Regions from separate parts of the Arthrobacter sp. CJL-S3 genome, predicted to be linked through region 2. Evidence: predicted binding sites of a transcription regulator. Region 2 holds the regulator's gene; each other region holds the start of a gene.
The links. Region 2 encodes LexA, which represses DNA repair genes until DNA is damaged. Its sites were predicted from a motif close to TCGAACANNTGTTCGA; they were not measured.
Positions count from the first base shown of each region.

Region 1 (6,262 bases), 1.6 Mb from region 2:
CGGCCGTCGCCGTCGAGCACGCGGCCGGAGACGATGATGCGTTCGCCCAGCGGCTCGCCGTTGTGCTGGATGGTCAGGTCCGCTTCGAGCGCGTGGACGTCCATGTGCCCGAAGGCCGGGGAGTACAGCTCGATGGTTTCCGGATCCGCGTGGTGCAGGTCCTTGGTGGGGTGGCGCAGGACGCTGCTGCGGTACGGTGCGTAGTCCAGGCGCGGCTGGATCTCCGCCGGGGCGCCGTTCTTGAGCGCCTGCGCGTAAGCGTCGCCGAGGGCTTTCATCTCGGCGCTGAGGTCCGCCTGCGACTCTGCGGCAGTGTCCAGGGCAGGGACAGCGCGCGCATCCGTCTTCGGTGCGGCCTCCGTGGCTTCGTCGGACACGTCTTCGGTGAGCGGATCCGCGTTGTAGGTCTCAAGGTTGAATTCTTCAGGCACAGCAGCCTCCTTTCGTTGGGTGTGGTGTTTGGTTTTGCTCTGGCCGGTCAGGTCGTGGGGTTCAACTGGTGCAGGTGGTCGTACTGGACGGCGTGCCGTACCGGGGCGTTGGGCGCCCCGTAGCCGTCGTAGGCTCCGCGGCGCTCCACCATTTCGAAGAACACGCTGCCGACGGTGACGGTATAGAAGTGCAGGAACTCGCCGTCGGCGTCGCGGTCGTAGAGCAGGTTGAGCTCGCGGAGAGTGGCCAGGAAGGACGGGTCCAGGTCGAACCGCGCGTCGAGGTCCTCGTAGTAGTTTTCCGGGATCTGGAGGAAATCGAGCCCCCGGTCCTTCGCGGCGCGGGCCGTCGCCACCAGGTCATCCACGGCGAACGCGATGTGTTCCTGGTAGGTCCGGCGCTGGCCGGTGCCCGCGCTTTCCTGCACCTCCGGTGCGTCTGCGGCGCCTTCGCGCTGGATCAGCGGGGCCAGGTTCAGCACCAGGCGGACGCCGCGGTCGCGGGTGAGCATCACCTGGGACCGGACGAGGCCGCTGGGGCTGGCGACTTCCGCGTACGGCTGTGGTTCCAGGGCCAGGGCGCTCGTATAAAAGAGGACGGCTTCGTCGAAATGCTGCCAGGGCTGCGCCAGATTGACGTGGTCGATCACGGCGCTCCGTCCGGCAGCCAGGCCGGCGGCGGGGGCTTCCGTTCCTTCGCCGAATTCGCGGGTCCACACGGCGGTGCCGTCGGGGCTGCCCTGGCACAGGAAAATCTCGGTGGAGTCGGGGGCGGCGAAGCCCTGGAAAATTTCCTCGTCGGCCTGGCTCTTGCGCGGCACGGCCGGGGCCTTGAGCTGCTGGGCCCGGGCCGCGGCAATGACAGGGGAGTCGACGTCGAAGCCCAGGGCCGAGATTGCGGGCGCACCGGCGGCCTGCGGGTCGAGGGAGTCCTGGGAGGAGTCCTCATTGATGATCACGCGGGCGTGGCCCATGGTCCACAATTGCACATTCTTGGTCCGGTGGCGCCCGTTGAACGCGAATCCCAGCTGGCCGAGCAGGGTTTCCAGGGCGGCGGTGTCCGCGGCCCGGACCTCGGCAAAATTGAAGCCGGCCGGTTCGGCGACCTGCGGGAGCGTGGCCAGTTCCATCGGGTAACGGCGGCGGCGCGGCGCAGCGTTATCGGCACGGGTGCCGGCGCCGTTGTCGGAGGCCTGCGCCCCGTCCAGCCATTTGGCGCTCTGCTCCTCGAGCCAGATCAGGGACCGCATGGCATCCACGGCCGTGCGGTCGGCGTCGGACTGGCGGAAGACGTCGTTGAAGACCTCGAGGGACACCGGGCCGGTGTAGCCGGCACGGACCACGTGGCCGAGGAATTTCGCGAGCGCGAACTGTCCTTCCCCCGGGAACACCCGGTGGTGCCGGCTCCAGGACAGCACGTCCATGGACAGTTTGGGCGCGTCGGCCACCTGGACGAAGAAGATCTTCTCCGGGTTGAAGGATTCGATTCTTGCGGTGTCCCAGTCGCGGGAGAGAATGTGGAACGAGTCCAGGCAGGTGCCCAGGTTGGGGTGGTCCACCGCTTCCACGAGCCGGTGGGCGTGCTCGTAGTCGTTGACATATTTGCCCCAGGCGAGTGCCTCGTAGGCCACCTTGACGCCGTGGTCCTGGGCGAGGGCGGCGAGGGCCGCGAGCTGTTCGGCCCTCAGCCCGTCGTCATCAATGCTGGCGGTGGCCACGTTGGAGCAGACCAGGATGGTGTCCATCCCGAGCCGGGACATCAGCCGGAACTTCGCTGCCGCCCGGCGAAGGTTGGCGGCGAGCAGGTCCTCCGGCACGCTGTCGAAGTCGCGGAACGGCTGGTAGAGGTCCAGGGTCAGTCCGAGGTCGGCGGCCGTCTTCCGGACCTCTTCCGGGCTCAGCGGGGAGGTGACGAGGTCCTGTTCGAAGATTTCGATCCCGTCGAAGCCCGCAAGGGCGCAGGCCTGCATTTTTTCCCGCAGGGTGCCGGAGAGGCAGACGGTGGCGATTCCGGTGCGCATCAGGCGGCCACCTCTTCCGCGGCGACGAGTTCCAGGAAGTGGGCGCGCATCCGGTCCGCATCCGCTTCGAGGCCGGTGAAGATCCGGAAGGCGTCGGCGGCCTGTCCCACGGCCATCCGGCCGCCGTCAAGCACGTCGCAGCCCTTGGCGCGGGCCTCACGGATCAGCTCGGTCTCGATCGGCCGGTAGACAATGTCCGCGACCCAGTGCCGGGCTGCCACGAGGGACATGTCCAGCGGGACGCCGGGGTGGGCGGCCATGCCCACCGGGGTGCAGTGGACCAGGCCGTCTGCCAGCGGCATCAGCTGCGGCAGCTCCGATGTCGTCCGTGCGGTGACCAGCTGGTCCGGGAAGAAACCGGAGAGTTCGGCGGCGCGTGCCGCGCAGCGGGCCGAATCGGTATCTACCAGGTCCAGTTCGCGGACCCCGGCGGTGAGCAGGGCGTAGGCGACGGCGGAGCCGGCACCCCCCGCACCCAGCTGCACCACGCGGTTCAGCCTGGCTCCCGGCAGGCCCGTGGCGAGCGCGGCGGCGAACCCGGAGAAGTCGGTGTTGTGGCCGATGAAGCGGCCGTCCCGGATGGTCACCGTGTTGACCGCACCGAGGCGCCGGGCGTCCGGAGTGACCTCGTCCAGGTGTTCCAGGACCAGTTGCTTGCAGGGGTGGGTGATGTTCAGTCCGTTGAAGCCCAGACGGTAGGCGCCGGTGAGGAGCTCACCGACGCTCTGGCCGGGAAGCCCCAGCTCGGTCAGGTCGATGGGGCGGTAGAGGTACCGGAGGCCCTGCACATCGCCTTCGCGTTCGTGCATGGGGGGCGTGAGGGACGGCGTCACGCCGTCACCTATCAGGCCCACAAGAAAGGACTCTGCTCGATTGCTCATCCGTATAGCTCCTTTGACAACGGCACTCGGCGGGCGGGGACGCGCGGGGCGCCGGCCGCGGGCCGGGTGTTGGGGATTACAGTACCGCAAAAGTTCATATGTTGCACGGTTGTTCTACTAGCGAACACTTTTCGACGGCTCATGACGGTGCGGGCCGCGGGGCTCATTGCTGGGGCAGCCGGGCAGAGAGCTCCGCCGCCGCCGACTGGAGCAGCGGAACCAGGGCGACGAGGGCCTCCGCGCCCATCCGGAACACCGGGACCGCCGTGGCCAGCGCGGCGAAGGCGTGGCCCTGGGAATTGAAGACCGGGACGGCGACGGCGCGCATGCCGAGTTCGTTTTCCTCGTCCATCAGGGCGTAGCCGCGCTTGCGCACCAGCTCGATCTCGGCCCGGAAGGCCTCCCGGTCGGTGATGGAAAATTCGGTCAGCGGCTCCAGTTCGAGTTCTTCGACGAGCTGGCTGCGGGTGGCGTCGTCGGCGAAGGCCACGAGCGCCTTGCCGACCGAGGTGGTGTGCAGGGCGCCCAGGTGCCCCGGGTCGCTTGTGACGCGGAACGTCTGCGGGCCGTCCACCTTGTTGACGGTGAGATGGTGGTGTCCGTCGCGCACCGACAGGATGGTGGCCTCGCCCGTCTCCTCCGTGACACGCCGCAGGATCGGCAGGGCCGTGCCGGCGAATCCGTGGTGGTTGGACACCCGCTGGCCGAGCTGGAAGATGCGCAGGCCCAGGTGGTAGCGGCGGCCGTCCGGCTCGTAGTCCACGAAGCCGTCGCGGGTCAGGGAACCCAGCAGGCGGTAGGTGGTGCTGAAGGGAAGCTCCGCCCGGCGGGACAGCTCGGCGGCACTCGCGCCCCGGGGCTCGTCGCCAAGCAGAACCAGCAGCCCCAGGGCCTTGCCGACCATGTCCGTCCGGGAGTCCTCCTTGCCAGCCTTGGCGCCGGCCTTGCGCCGGCTGCCGCGCCGTTGCCGGCGGGTTCTGGAAGGGTGGCGGCGGCCGCGGCCGCTTCTGTGTCTTGATTCACACTCATGGCTCAATGCTCTCACATGGTGAGAGCTATTTCTAGATAGTGATTATTTTTGTTGACAAGTGACCGCCCTCACAGTCATGATTGCTACATCGCACAAGTAGCTCCCACCATGTGGCTACTCGTCCGGGTCTTTCCACGAACCTCCGGCTGCCGCACACTTAAAGCCAGCGGCGGCCGAGACCTTCCTGATCCATCCGCGACAATGTCGTCACACAAAAGGAACTCCATGAGCCAGACACTCCCGTCTACGACGCCGGGCACTGACGCACCGGCCGGGACACCGAAGAAGGCAGCCCTCGCCAGTTTCCTCGGCAGCGCCGTCGAGTATTACGACTTCTTTATCTTCGGATCCGCCGCCGCCCTGATCTTCCCCACGGTCTTCTTCCCCGACGCCGGCGCCAACGCGGCGATTATGTCCTTCGCGACGTTCGGTTTCGCCTACATTGCCCGGCCGATCGGCGCCGTCATCCTGGGCCACTTCGGTGACCGGGTCGGCCGCCGCAAGGTCCTGATGTTCACGCTCCTGTTGATGGGCGCCTCCACCTTTATGATCGGCTGCCTGCCCGACTTCAACACCATCGGCTGGTGGGCTCCGGCACTGCTGGTGCTGGCGCGTCTCTGCCAGGGCCTCTCCGCTGCCGGCGAGCAGGCCGGAGCCTCGTCGATGACGCTGGAACACGCCCCGGACAACCGCCGCGCCTTCTTCACCTCCTGGACGCTGACCGGCACCCAGGGCGGCCAGATCCTCGCGGCCCTCGTCTTTATCCCCGTCCTGGCCCTGCCGGACGAGATCAAGTACGGCATCGGTTGGCGTATCCCGTTCTGGCTCAGCGCCGTTGTGGTGCTTGTTGCGTTCTTCATCCGCCGCACCCTGCACGAGCCCCCGGCCTTCGAGGAAGCCCAGAAGACCGCCCAGATCTCCAAGCTCCCCGTCGCCGACCTGCTCAAGCACCACTGGCGCGATGTCCTCCGCGTCGTCGCCTGCGCCTTCATCGCCGCCGTCTCCACCGTCTTCGGCACGCTGGCCATCGCCTACGCCAAGAACGTCGCCGGTGTGGACGGCACCACCACCCTCTGGCTCGTCGTCGGCGCGAACTTCATCGCCCTCGGCACCCAGCCGCTGTTCGGCATGCTCGCGGACCGGATCGGCCGCAAGCCGGTCTTCATCTACGGCGCCGTGGCCAGTGCGGTCCTGACGCCGGTGTTCCTGCTCAGCCTCGAGTCCGGCAGCGTCCCGCTGATGTTCCTGGCCGCCATCGGCTTCTTCTCCTTCGGCTACGCTGCCGCCAACTCTGTCTGGCCCGCCTTCTACGCCGAAATGTTCAGTACCAAGGTCCGCTTCTCCGGCCTGGCCATCGGCACCCAGCTCGGCTTCCTGATGGCAGGCTTCGCACCGGCGATCGTCGCAGCCATGGGCGGCACCAAGCCCGGCGGCTGGGTGCAGATCAGCATCTTCACCGCTGTCATCTGCCTCATCTCGGCCGTCTCGGCCCTGACCGCCAAGGAATCCTTCAAGATTCCCACCAAGCAGCTCGGCGTCAAGTAACCCGGCCGCAGCATTCCCGCCCGGTTACCTTGGGCCGCAGCACCGGAAGCCCGGCGTGTTCACAGGACGCGCCGGGCTTCTCCGTGTCGCGGCGGACGGACCGGAACGCCGGGTCAGCCCGTGCCGGTCGCCAGCACCTCGGCCAGATCGTACCTGACCGGCTCTTCGAGCTGTTCATAGGTGCACGAACGCGGATCCCGGTCCGGGCGCCAGCGGACAAACTGCGCCGTGTGCCGGAACCGTGTCCCCTCCATGTGGTCGTACTTCACCTCAACCACGCGGTCCGGGCGGAGCGGAGTAAAGGAAAGGTCCTTGCCGCCGCTCCACCGGCTGCCCTCGGCATTGCGCGGGGTC
Region 1 is NZ_CM160046.1:4,305,629-4,311,890, forward strand. Features, by position in the region: gene pcaH (protocatechuate 3,4-dioxygenase subunit beta) at 1-431, opposite strand, end outside; gene AC06G6_RS19800 (bifunctional sugar phosphate isomerase/epimerase/4-hydroxyphenylpyruvate dioxygenase family protein) at 479-2,452, opposite strand; gene AC06G6_RS19805 (shikimate dehydrogenase) at 2,452-3,333, opposite strand; gene AC06G6_RS19810 (IclR family transcriptional regulator) at 3,497-4,237, opposite strand; gene AC06G6_RS19815 (MFS transporter) at 4,589-5,908, shown strand; gene AC06G6_RS19820 (ATP-dependent DNA ligase) at 6,022-6,262, opposite strand, start outside.
Region 1: AC06G6_RS19805 (shikimate dehydrogenase) is a predicted target of LexA. The motif match lies at 3,435-3,450, and genes of this name have one in related genera.

Region 2 (6,262 bases):
ACTTAGCTAGCGCCGGCCGGCGACGTCGAGGGCCTCGGGCAGCGTGAAGTTGCCGTTGTAGAGGGCCTTCCCGACGATGGCGCCCTCGACGCCGAGCGGCACGAGGGAGCGCAGGACCTTGAGGTCGTCCAGGCTGGAGATCCCGCCGGAGGCGATCACGGGTTTGCCGGTCTTCTCCACCATCTGGCGCAGCAGTTCGACGTTGGGTCCCTGGAGGGTGCCGTCCTTGGTGACGTCGGTGACGACGTAACGGGCGCAGCCGGCCTCTTCGAGGCGTCCGAGGACGTCCCAGAGGTCGCCGCCCTCCTTGGTCCAGCCGCGGCCGGCCAGCGTGGTGCCGCGGACATCGAGCCCGACGGCGATCCGGTCGCCGAAGCGCTCGATCACCCGGGCCGTCCACTCCGGGTTTTCCAGGGCCGCGGTGCCGAGGTTCACGCGGGCGACCCCAAGGTCGAGGGCCTTCTCGAGCGACTCGTCGTCGCGCAGGCCGCCGGAGAGCTCCACCTTGATGTCGAGCCGGCCGACCACTTCGCGGAGCAGGTCGGCGTTGGAGCCCCGGCCGAACGCGGCGTCGAGGTCAACGAGGTGGACCCACTCAGCCCCCTGCTGCTGCCAGTTGAGCGCGGCTTCCAGCGGGGTGCCGTAACTCGTTTCGCTGCCGGCCTCGCCCTGGACGAGGCGGACCGCCTGGCCGTTGACGACGTCGACGGCGGGCAGCAGCTCCAGCACGGGCAGCGGGGTTTCGGTGGTCATCGTGGATCCTCAGTTTTCAGGGTCGGCAGGTGGTCGGGGGCGCCGCGGGGGGTCAGGCGGCGGGCAGTGTCAGGAGGTAGGCGGCGAGCAGCGCCATTCCAGCCAGGACGTAGAACACGACCTGGACCCAGCGCGGGCTCTTCTGCTGGCGGAAGGACAGCGCTCCGCCGACCAGCAGGCCGGCGAGGCCCATCAGGACGATGGACCACATCTAGGCGGTCCCGGCTTCCGGGGCGGCGGGGGTGCCGGAGCGCTCCCGCAGGCCTTCCACCCAGTTGCGCAGCAGGCGCGCGCCGGCGTCGCCGGACTTCTCCGGGTGGAACTGCGTGGCGCACAGCGGGCCGTTTTCCACGGCGGCGATGAACGGGGCACCATGCTCCGACCAAGTGACAAGCGGCGCCGTCATGCGCGGCTGGATGACGTCGAAGTCCCACTGCTGGACCCCGTAGGAGTGCACGAAGTAGAAGCGTTCGTCCTCGACACCGGCGAACAGCTTGGACCCCGCCGGGACGGACACGGTGTTCCAGCCCATGTGCGGGACGACGTCGGCGGGAAGGAGCTCGACCTTTCCGGGCCACTCCCCCATGCCTTCCGCGACGGTGCCGTGCTCGACGCCGGCCTCGAAGAGGACCTGGAGGCCCACGCAGATGGCCAGCACGGGGCGGCCGCCAGCGACGCGGCGCCCGATCATGCGGATGGCATCAACGGCTTTGAGCTCGCGCATCACGGTTTCGAACGCCCCGACCCCGGGGACCACGAGGCCATCGGCGTTGAGGACGTCCTCCGGCCGGGAGCTGAGGATGACCTCGGCGCCGGCGCGTTCGAGGGCGCGCACGGCGGACCGGACGTTGCCGGAGCCGTAGTCCAGGACCGTGACGGTGGGCTTGCCGTCCGGCGAGGCCGGCTTCCGGCCGGCGTCCGGGTCGATGATGGCGCCGTCCTTCAGGATCTTCCCGGTCACAGGGCACCCTTGGTCGACGGGATGCCCTCGACGCGGGGATCCGGCTCGACGGCGGCGCGCAGGGCGCGGGCGAAGGCCTTGAACTGGGCCTCGACGATGTGGTGCGGGTCCCGGCCGGCGGTGACGTTCATGTGCAGGCAGATTCCGGCGTGCAGGGTGATCGCCTCGAAGACGTGGCGGGTCAGGGAACCGGTGAAGTGTCCGCCGATCAGGTGGTATTCCTGGCCGGCAGGCTCGCCGCCGTGCACGAGGTACGGGCGGCCGGAGACATCGACGACGGCGTGCGCGAGGGCCTCGTCGAGGGGAACGGTGGCTTCGCCGAAGCGGCGGATCCCGGCCTTGTTTCCGAGCGCGGTGCGCAGGACCTCGCCGAAGGTGATGGCCACATCCTCGACCGTGTGGTGGACGTCAATGTGCGTGTCGCCGGTGGCCTTGACCGTCATGTCGATCAGGGAGTGCTTGCTCAGCGCCGTCAGCATGTGGTCGTAGAACGGCACCGAGGTGCTGATGTCCGAGACGCCGGTGCCGTCCAGGTTGATCTCGACCAGCACGGATGACTCGCTGGTGGTCCGTTCCATGCGTGCGGTCCGGCCCTCGGCAGCGGTTGATCCGGTGTTGCTCATGTGGGTGTCCTTTGGATGACGACGGTGCCCGGCGAACAGGGCAGGGTGGATGTCCTGGGTTAAGTCTAGGCGGGCTGCACGGCGCGGCCGGCCAGGATCCGTTCGAGGGCTTCGAGGAAGGCTGTGGTTTCCGTCTCAGTCCCGGCGGTGACACGCAGGTGCCCCGGAATGCCCACGTCCCGGACCAGCACACCGGCGTCGAGCAGGCCCTGCCAGACCTCGTGCGGGTTGTCCAGACCGCCGAAGAAGACGTAGTTCGAGTCGGAGGCAGCCGGCTTGAGGCCCATCCGCTGCAATTCGGACACGATCCTGTCCCGCTGGCGCTTGATGTCCTCGACGTCGGCCATCAGCGCGACCCGGTGGTGCAGGGCGGCCAGGGCTGTCGCCTGGGTGATGGCCGAGAGGTGGTACGGGAGCCGGACCAGGCGCAGGGCGTCGGTCACCTCCGGCGCCGCGGCCATGTAGCCAACCCGGGCGCCGGCGAGGGCGAAGGCCTTGCTCATGGTCCGCGAGACGATCAGCCGTTCCCGGCCGGGCAGCAGCGTGAGGGCGCTGGGCGTGCCGTCGTGGGCGAACTCGTGGTACGCCTCGTCGACGATCACGATGGTCTGGCTGGCTTCCCCGGCCTCGTAGACGGCCTCCACGACGTCCAGGCCCAGCCCGGTGCCGGTGGGGTTGTTCGGGGAGCACAGGAAAACGATGTTCGGCTGGAGTTCGCGGACCTGGCGGGCGGCCGAGGCGGCACTGAGTCCGTAGTCGTCGGCGCGGACCCCGACGATGTACCCGGTGTCCGTGCCGGAGGCCAGCAGCGGGTACATGGAGTACGTGGGAGGGAATCCGAGGGCGGTGCGCCCCGGGCCGCCGAACGCCTGGAGGATCTGCTGGAGAACCTCGTTGGAGCCGTTTGCTGCCCAGATGTTGTCCGCCCCGAGTCCGTGCCCGAGGTATTCCGCGAGGGCTTCGCGCAGTTCCGTGAACTCGCGGTCCGGGTAACGGTTCAAGCCGGCCGCGGCGATCGTGACGGCCTCCGAGATGGCGGCGCGCACGTCGGCGGGAACACCATGAGTGTTCTCGTTGACATTGAGCAGGATGGGGACGTCCAGCTGCGGCGCGCCGTACGGCGTCAGTCCGCGCAGATTGGTCCGGAGGGGAAGTCGGTTCAGGCGCTCTAGCTGGTCAGTCACTGCACCAGTTTAAGTGAGACCGCGGCGGGCCCTGAAACTGTGACGGGTTGAACGGCTTACTTGGACGGGATGAAGAGCGCCTGGCCGGGAACGACGCGGGCGGCTTCGAGGTTGTTCAGCTGGATGATATCGGTGACAACGTCGCGGGGGTCCCGTTCCGGTGCCACGGATGCGGCGATCGCCCACAACGACTCACCGGGCTGCACCGTCACTGTCACCGTGGGGGTCAGCGACAGCCCGGCTGCGGACTCCGCCGCCTTGGCCGGGGCGTTGAGGAAGCCGCTGAGGGTAAGGATGAGCGCGGCCAGCAGGATCAGCGGCACCCCGATGAAGACAAAGCGCCCCCGCCGGGTGAGCCGCAGCGGCGCCTGCTTGGCCCGCTGCTTGCCAACGGCGCCCCGCTTGCTGGCCGTGCCCTGCCGGCCGGCGGACGCACCGCCGTCGGGCCGGCCGTACTCGCCGAATGCGTCGCGGCCGAAAGTGTCGTGAAACGCGCTTGATGCTGACATGAACTGAGCCCTCCTGGACCATACTGTGCCGCCCGGCGTACTCCACGTACTTGCCGCCAACCGGCCTAACCTTCGAACAAAGAACCGAACGTCATGCTGTGCCCGAACAGTGCCCCACCCTCAAAACAGAGAATGACTAGAACACATATTCGAACCTTGCTTGTTCTGTTTTAGCACTTATTAACGAACAATGTCGAGACTCGCTAGAACAAATGTTTGAAAAAGCCCTGCGGCTGGCCTACGTTTGAGTCAAAGAACAACCACTTCTGTAGTTGATCAGCAGGGTCTGACATTTCAGACCGGAAGTTCCCGGCAGCCGCAGCCACGGCAGCCGGGCGGAACGGAAAGGCGTTGGCGAACATGGCAGCACAAGCCACTGGCGGCAGGGCCACCCAGCGGGGCCCGCAGGCGGCCCGGCCACCCAAAAGCCTCACCGTCCGGCAAAAGAAGATCCTGGAAACGATCCAGCGCTCGGTCACGGACAACGGCTATCCGCCCTCGATGCGCGAGATCGGCGACACCGTCGGCCTGGCAAGCCTCTCCAGCGTCACCCACCAGCTCTCACAGCTGGAAAAACTCGGCTACCTGCGGCGCGACCCCAAGCGCCCCCGTGCCATGGAAGTGCTGATGCCGCTGACCCTCGACGAGGGAACGACGAAGATGTCCGGGGCTGAGAAGTCGGGCGGCCTGCGCACGGTCGGCGGATTGTCCGTGTCCGAACTGGCCAGCGCCACCGACACCGCCATGGTGCCGCTGGTGGGCCGCATCGCCGCCGGCGGCCCGATCCTGGCCGACCAGGTCGTCGAGGACGTGATGCCGCTGCCCCGCCAGCTCGTGGGCCACGGCGAGCTCTTTATGCTCAAGGTTGCGGGGGATTCGATGATCGACGCCGCCATCTGCGACGGTGACTGGGTGGTCGTGCGCCAGCAGGGCGACGCCGTCAACGGTGACATCGTCGCCGCGCTGCTGGACGACGAAGCGACAGTCAAGACGTTCCGCCAGCGCGACGGCCATACCTGGCTGCTGCCGCAGAACACCCAGTACGAGCCCATCCTCGGCGATCACGCCGTCATCATGGGCAAAGTCGTCTCGGTTCTGCGCTCCCTCTAGGACCGGTCAGCCGGCACGCCGACAGCTGCGAAGGGCCCCGCCCGCACCGGACGGGGCCCTTGGCGTTCCCGCCGGGCTACGTGGCGGGCTGCCTGGATTCCTTTGCGAGCCGCTCCAGGGCCGCGAGGGCGATCGCGGGGTCGGTGGTGGGCCAGAACGGCGGCAGGGCGGCGCGGAGGAATCCCCCGTACCGCTCGGTGGTGAGCCGTGAGTCGAGCACTGCCACCACTCCCCGGTCCGTTGTGGTGCGGATCAGGCGCCCGGCGCCCTGGGCCAGCCGGATGGCGGCGTGGGTCGCGGACACGCTCATGAAGCCGTTGCCGCCGGCCTGGGCCACCGCACGGGACCGGGCCGTCATCAGCGGATCGTCGGGCCGCGGGAACGGGATCCGGTCAATCACGACGAGACGGCATGAGGTCCCCGGCACGTCGACACCCTGCCACAGCGACATGGTGCCGAAGAGGCAGGTGTCCGGTTCGTCGGCGAACTGTTTCACCAGCGCGGTCATGGTCGAATCCCCCTGGCAGAGGATGCTCATGTCCAGCCGCGGCCGCAGCGCCTCGGCGGCGTCCTCGGCAGCGCGCCGGGACGAGAACAGGCACAGGGCCCCGCCGCCGGAGGCCCGGATCAGCTTCTCGAGCTCGTCGAGGGCCTCCGGGGACGTGCCACGGCCGGGTTTGGGCAGGTGCTTGGCCACATAGAGGATGCCCTGTTTCGGGTACTCGAAGGGCGAGCCGACGTCGACCCCGGTCCAGCTCGGGGCACCCGGTCCGACCAGGCCCAGGCCGGCGGCGGCCGGTTCGAACGCGGACCCGATCGCCAGGGTCGCCGAGGTCAGGATCACGGTGTGGTCCGCGAACAGGCCCTCGCGGAGCCGCCCGGCGACGCTGAGCGGGGCGATGTTGATCAGGGCCGGCGCGGACTCGTCGGGCTGGGAGTAACCCTGCTGCGGGTCGAAGGTGCTGTTGCGGGAGAACCAGACCACTTCGCGGTTTTCGCGGGCGGCGAGCAGCCGTTCGCAGAGCTCCAGGATCACCATAAGGCGGGAGCGCGCGAGCTGGCGGCCGCCGTCGGCGGTGTTGGCGCTGTCCCCCTTGGAGTCCGAGAGCGCCGCGCGGCAGG
Region 2 is NZ_CM160046.1:1,501,058-1,507,319, reverse strand. Features, by position in the region: gene priA (bifunctional 1-(5-phosphoribosyl)-5-((5-phosphoribosylamino)methylideneamino)imidazole-4-carboxamide isomerase/phosphoribosylanthranilate isomerase PriA) at 7-753, opposite strand; gene AC06G6_RS06750 (hypothetical protein) at 806-964, opposite strand; gene hisH (imidazole glycerol phosphate synthase subunit HisH) at 965-1,714, opposite strand; gene hisB (imidazoleglycerol-phosphate dehydratase HisB) at 1,711-2,337, opposite strand; gene AC06G6_RS06735 (histidinol-phosphate transaminase) at 2,403-3,521, opposite strand; gene AC06G6_RS06730 (LysM peptidoglycan-binding domain-containing protein) at 3,578-4,030, opposite strand; gene lexA (transcriptional repressor LexA) at 4,391-5,140, shown strand; gene AC06G6_RS06720 (ATP-dependent DNA helicase) at 5,217-6,262, opposite strand, start outside.

Region 3 (6,262 bases), 540 kb from region 2:
CGGGCATGGCGGTTTTGTTTGCTTCGAGGACGAAGAAGATGAAGGACAGGAACGCCGTCCTCTCGCCGCTGATGATGCGCGGCGGAAGGAGTTCGTGCGGCGTGTCTGGAGCTGGCCCTGGTTCGCTCACGGTGGCTACGCGGTATCCCGCCGACGTGAAGGCGCTGATCATCTCGTGAAGTGGTCGGTGCCAGAAGGTCAGGACCGCAGACTTGCCATCGAACTCGTACTCCTCCGAGTATTGCCGGATGGCGAAGTAGTCCTCCGTTGGTTGGGTGACAACGCTGACTGTGGGGTGGTTGACCGACAGGATCAGGCGACCGCCCGGCTTCAGCACGCGCCGCAGTTCGGCAAGTGGTGCTGACCAGTCCTCCAGATAGTGCAGGACCAAGGACGAGACAACGTCATCGAAGGAGTCATCGGCGAAAGGGAGCGGCTTGCTCAGGTCGGCCACGAACAGGTCCGCGGTCGCGCCCAATCGCTGTCTTGCCAATGCCAGCATCGCAGGACTGGAATCGAAGCCGGTCATGATCGCGCCTTTCGCGGTCAGTGCCGCGGACAGGGGCCCGGAGCCGCACCCTGCGTCCAGGACACGGTGACCGGTCACGTCGCCGACAAGGCCAATCATCGCCGGCCGCTCGTAGTACGCGTTGAGGAGGCTGGACTCATTTTCAGCCGAGTAGTTCTCGGCGAAATCGTCATAGTGGTTGGCCTTCACTTCTCTTCCCTTTCAGGCGATTCCTCACGGGCGGGACAACAGGGTCGACCCTAGCAAGCAAGAGCCGCCCTTCTCTACCACTTATAGGACGCCCCATAGTGTCTTTTATGCCTTCTCCAAAGTGGTTGTGATCCGCCCCTTTCTGCCGCCATTTCCATAGAACCTGGGGATTGTCTTCCATGGAACTAGCCGTAGTTTGCGGAGCGGCTTTTGATCGAATAGCTCCAGCGGCCAATTCGGTTAGCCTTGGGATCAATGAACCCCTTTGGACTGCCGGACCACCAACTCGCCGCCTTCGCCCGTCCGGTATTGGATTACCTTCCTGCCGGGTACGACACCGAGGACGCAGTGCAGGCCGAGATGGATGACATAGGGTCCCTCGCCGCTCTTGCGTTACCGGACGTTGTGGCGGCCAGGATCGGCCGGCTCGGAGTCGACGTCAGCACCGGGAACATGACAGAGCGGCTACTTGACGCAAGCGATGGGAGCACCGTCATTTCGGGCCTCAGATACCGCAACCTCGATCCGGCCTTCCCGTTCGTGGCGGTCAAGACGACTGCCCGAGTAAACGACGCCGAGTCTGCGGATACACTGGCCGCCCAGGTGGCCGAGGCCTACCACGGGGTGGGCGTGCGTGGCTTCACATTTTGGGAGCAGCCAGGCCTCGACCTATCCGCCACAGAGAGGTGGGCAACAGTCATGGCCGGGTCCCTATGCGTGGCAGCAAGAGCTGACGAGCGGGACCTGACCGGGGCTCTGACGATCTCCTGGCCCGAAGCGGCGACTGAAGTGTTCGCCGATTACCAGCAAGGACATCAAGCGTGGCGGTCCGATGCCCCGATGCTCGCCCCGTTTGTTTCAGAGTCCTACGAGGAGGGGCTCCAGGAAGCGGCGGACCAGGGCTTGTTGATGACGCTCCGGGACGACCACGGCTTTGCCGGGTTGGTGGCTGCCACAATCTCACCGATCTTTGGCCGACGTGCAGTCTGCATGCTGGACGTGTTTCTGACGGAACGCCTGCGTGGCAGGGGCTTGGCTCCGGCAGTGCAGTCAACTTTCCTGACCGGCCAACGCTCGGGCGCGGACACCGTCTGGGGTCACATCCACGCAGGGAACCTGCCCTCGCAGCGCACGGCCCAGAAGCTGGGCAGGCGGCCGGTCCAGCAGGAGTACTTCGTCAGCCTGTCCGCGAACTGAAATGGCCGGCCCCGCAGCCTGGGACAGCGGCCACTCCGCAAAGAATGCCCAATGTCAGCACCCGGAGCTACACTGGATGTATCGAACATATATTCGAATAAAGGTGTGTTGTGGGCGTAATCATCGGGCCCCGCGTGATAGACGCGGGCACTTCTCTTCTGTCGGTCCTGATCTCGCCGGTGCCGGTCGCCGCCGGCTACCCGTCACCGGCCCAGGACTACTTCGACGGCCGGATCGACCTCAATGAGCACCTCATCAAGGACATCACGAGCACCTATGTCGTGCGGGTCTCCGGCGACTCCATGGAGGGCGCGGGGATCAGCGACGGCGACGAGCTGATCGTCAACCGTGCCCTCGAGCCCCGCGACGGCTGCGTCGTCGTTGCAGTCCTGGACGGCGAACTCACGGTCAAGAGGCTGCGCCTGACGGCTTCGGGCGTGGTGCTGCAGGCGGACAATCCCCGCTATCCGGACATCCGGGTCCCGGGCCTGTCCGATCTGGTCATCTGGGGCGTCGCGACCCGCTGCCTGCACCATGTCTAGGGCCGGATCCGGCCGGGGCAGCATCGCCCTGGTGGACGTGAACTGCTTCTATGCCAGCGCCGAACGTGCCTTCGACCCCTCCCTGGAGGGCCGCCCGCTGGTGGTGCTCTCCAACAACGACGGCTGCGCGGTGACCCGCTCCCCCGAGGCCAAGGCACTCGGGATCCCCCTCGGCGAGCCCTGGTTCAAGCTCGCACCCCGGGCCAGGGAATGGGGGCTCGTCGCACGGTCCAGCAACTACGAGCTTTATGGGGACATCAGTGCCCGGGTGATGGAACTCCTCGGGCGCTACTCCGCCTGGCTGGAGATCTACAGCATCGACGAGGCATTCCTGGGCGTCAGCGGCACCCCGGAGGAGCTCCACCGGCTGGGCCACACCATGAAGACGGCGGTCCGCCGGAACGTCGGTGTCCCCGTCTGCGTTGGCATCGCCGGCACCAAGACACTGGCCAAGCTGGCCAATAAGTGGGCCAAACACAATCCGGCGTTCGACGGCGTCTGCCACTGGGAGGCCGTGCCCGTGGCCCAGCAGGAGAAGCTGATGGCGGGCCTGTCCGTCGTCGAACTCTGGGGAGTCGCGGCGCGGCTGACCAAACGGCTCAACGCCCTGGGAATCCATTCGATCCTGGACCTCGCGCGCGCGGACCCGGTCACGATCCGGGACCGTTTCTCTGTGGTGTTGATGCGGACCGTCCTGGAACTCCGGGGAACTGCCTGCATCCCCCTGGAGGAGGAAAGGGTCGGCCGCGACCAGCTGATCTTCAGCCGTTCCTTCGCCACCCCGATCACCACCGGCGCCGGGCTGCGCCAGGTCCTCGGCGTTTATGCCCAGCAGGCCAGTGCACGGCTGGCCAGGCACGGACTGCAGGCAAAGGTGCTGACCGCGTTTGCCGCCACATCCCACTACAGCAGGCACGCCAGCTCCTACCCTTCGGTGTGCGTGCCGCTGCCGATGCCCACCGCTGACCCGCTCCTCCTGGCCAGGGCGGCGTACGCGCTGCTCCCCAGGGTCGACGACGGCCTCCCGTATGTCCGCGCGGGGATCATGGTCACCGATCTGCGCCCCACCGGAAATCAGGCGCCCCTGGCGATCTTCGAAAACCCGCACGAGGAACGCGGCATCGGCTCGCTGCTGGAGCAGGTCAGCAGCAGGTACGGGCGCGGCTCCATCGGGCTCGGCCACGCCGGACTCCGGGGCGGGCCGGACTGGACCATGAGGCGCGACATGCTGTCCCCCCGGTATACGACCCACTGGGCCGAGCTCCCGGTCGTCAAGGCCGGGTGACTGCCCGGGACGGCCGCCGGGTAAAGACGGTGGGTCATCCGGTCGTGGCCAGCGCCTGCTGCAGGAAGGAATCGAGGACCCGGCCGGCGTTCTCCTGCATGCGCCGGGTTTCCTCGGCGGCAAGCTGCGTGCATTTGGGTCCGTGCAGCCGTTCCCCCAGATAAAGCAGGGCCGCCAGGACCTCAGAGAGCTCGGTGTTTCCTTCAGCGCGCTGCCGCAACAATCTCAAGTGGGCAGCCTGCAGGGCCGGTCCCGGGGCGCAGCCCAGGTCGCGGTCGAACAGCCGGCGGCAGCGTTCATAGGCGGACAGGCCCTCCACGGGCAGTCCCGCCTGCTCATATCCCGCGACAAGGATGGTCCACGCACGTTCATTAAGCGGCTCGGACCGGACGGCTGTCTGTGCCAGCGAAATGGCGAGCTCGGGTTTGTCGAGAAATGCTGCGGTCTCTGCCGCGAGAATCAGGGCGGCGACCTTCTCGGCTGCGTGGCGGGTTCGCGCCTCCTCTGCCCAGTCCGCGACGAGTTCAAAGCCCAGCAGCGGCTCTGCGGCCAGCTCCAGGGCTTGCATCGAGAGGGCATGCGCCTCGGCCGGCGCGGACTGCCTGGCCGCGCGGACCAGACCGTGGAACTCCGACAGGTCGAGTTCGACCAGCTGTGGATCGAGCACGTAGCCGCCGTTCGCGGTGCGGAGCGGACCCGACTTGGTGTTGCCCGGCTGGATCGCCCGGCGAATGCCGCTGACGTAGCTCTCCAGGGTGGCGACTGCGCCGTCGCTGGCCTGCGGCCCCCAGAGAAGCTCCACGAGGCGCGTCTTGGACACAGGTGTCCCCAGATTCAGTAAAAGGATCTCCAGAATGTGCCGGGGCTTGCAGCCTCCCATGTCCGCTGCCCTGAGTACTGCACCATTTCGCCGGACTTCGAATGTTCCGAATAGTCGTACCGAAATTGCCGGCGTGGAACCGCCCACTTTATCCACCATGATCTCCGATTTCCCCAGGCATCATTTATTCATATTCGGAGAGCCGGAAGGAATTATAGGAACGCCGTGCTGAGACTCACTTCCTTCGGCTTTCTAGGAAAACCGTGACACGCAAAATGGGGCGCAACAAGGAATGCAGCTACCCGTTCCTTTACCGCACGGAAAGTCGGGTACACCCTGGAGGGCCGCCAAGTATCCGCCACGAGTTATGCGAGTACAGGGGCTGTCGGGCAAGTATCTTCACTCACAGCTGCCGCCAGCCCATCGGGTAGGCGGCTTTATCACGCCCTGTGAACAAAGGCCTGGGACATTGCCTCCGGCCAGCACGCTCCGGCGGGGCGGGCGGCTGTTACTTCTCCGTCATTTCCTCGGGGACGGCGAGTACCCGCATTTCCGTTCCGTCACGCAGCACGGCCAGCTCGAGCGGCACGCCAATCGCTTCGGCAAACAGCAGCTTTTGCAGACTTTCCGCATTGGAAACGGCCTTTTCGCCGACCTTGATAAGCACATCGCCCGCCCGGAGTCCCGACCGCTCGGCGGGTGAACCGGGCAGGACCTCGACCACCAGCAGCCCTTCGCGGTGCCCGGTCCGGACCACTGCACTGGGCTGCAACTGGACCGGGGTGTTGACGAGGCCGAGATAGGCCCGGCGTACACGCCCGTCCTTCAGCAGCGCCGCAATGATCCGTCGCGACGTGGCGTTGACCGGAACCGCCAGACCCAGCCCGGCGCCGGCCACCGCGGTGTTAATGCCAACGATTCTTCCCCGCGAGTCGGCGAGTGCCCCTCCGGAGCTGCCCGGGTTGAGGGCAGCGTCAGTCTGGATGACGTCCTCGATCATGCGCCTGTTACGACCGGACCAGACCGGGATGGAACGGCCCAGCCCGCTGACCACACCGGCGGTCACCGAGCCCGAGAGTCCCAGGGGGTTTCCGACGGCGATGACCAACTGCCCGACCTTGAGCGACTCCGCATCGCCAAGCTCCGCCGGGGCCGCCGTCGGGGCCCTGCCGTGAACAACAGCCAGGTCCGAAAGGGGATCCGAGCCGACCACCTCCACCGCAGTACGGGTCCCGTCGGAGTACACCGCACTGCCCCGCTGGGCACCACCCACCACGTGGGCGTTGGTGAGGAGGTACCCGTCCGAGGTGAACAGGACGGCGGAGCCGGCGCCCATGCGGAACTGGCCGCGCCGGCCGGCGCCGCCCACTTCGAGCGCTGCCACGTGGGGGGTCACGGCAGCGGCTACGCGAATGACCGTGGCGGAGTAGGAATCGAGCGGGTCCCCGGACGCCTCGGGGACGGGAACCCGATTGGTGGCAGTGGCCACAGCGCACCTCCTGGAATTGGTACTTATTCAAGTCAACCACCGGCCCGTCCGGGGTAGTCCGGCGCTCCCTACGCCCTCAGAGAAATACCCCGGATGTCACGCCACCCGGGCGGCAGTTCATCACGCGGGCAATCGGCCGCTAGGCTCAGAGGATCAGCCTTTCAGCAACAGGAGAACCTACGTGAACCCAGCGTCCGCTTCACCCGATCCG
Region 3 is NZ_CM160046.1:2,043,027-2,049,288, reverse strand. Features, by position in the region: gene AC06G6_RS09260 (class I SAM-dependent methyltransferase) at 1-718, opposite strand, end outside; gene AC06G6_RS09255 (GNAT family N-acetyltransferase) at 974-1,915, shown strand; gene AC06G6_RS09250 (LexA family protein) at 2,026-2,457, shown strand; gene AC06G6_RS09245 (Y-family DNA polymerase) at 2,450-3,742, shown strand; gene AC06G6_RS09240 (AfsR/SARP family transcriptional regulator) at 3,777-4,562, opposite strand; gene AC06G6_RS09235 (S1C family serine protease) at 5,071-6,051, opposite strand; gene AC06G6_RS09230 (HtaA domain-containing protein) at 6,233-6,262, shown strand, end outside.
Region 3: AC06G6_RS09250 (LexA family protein) is a predicted target of LexA. The motif match lies at 1,997-2,012, and genes of this name have one in related genera.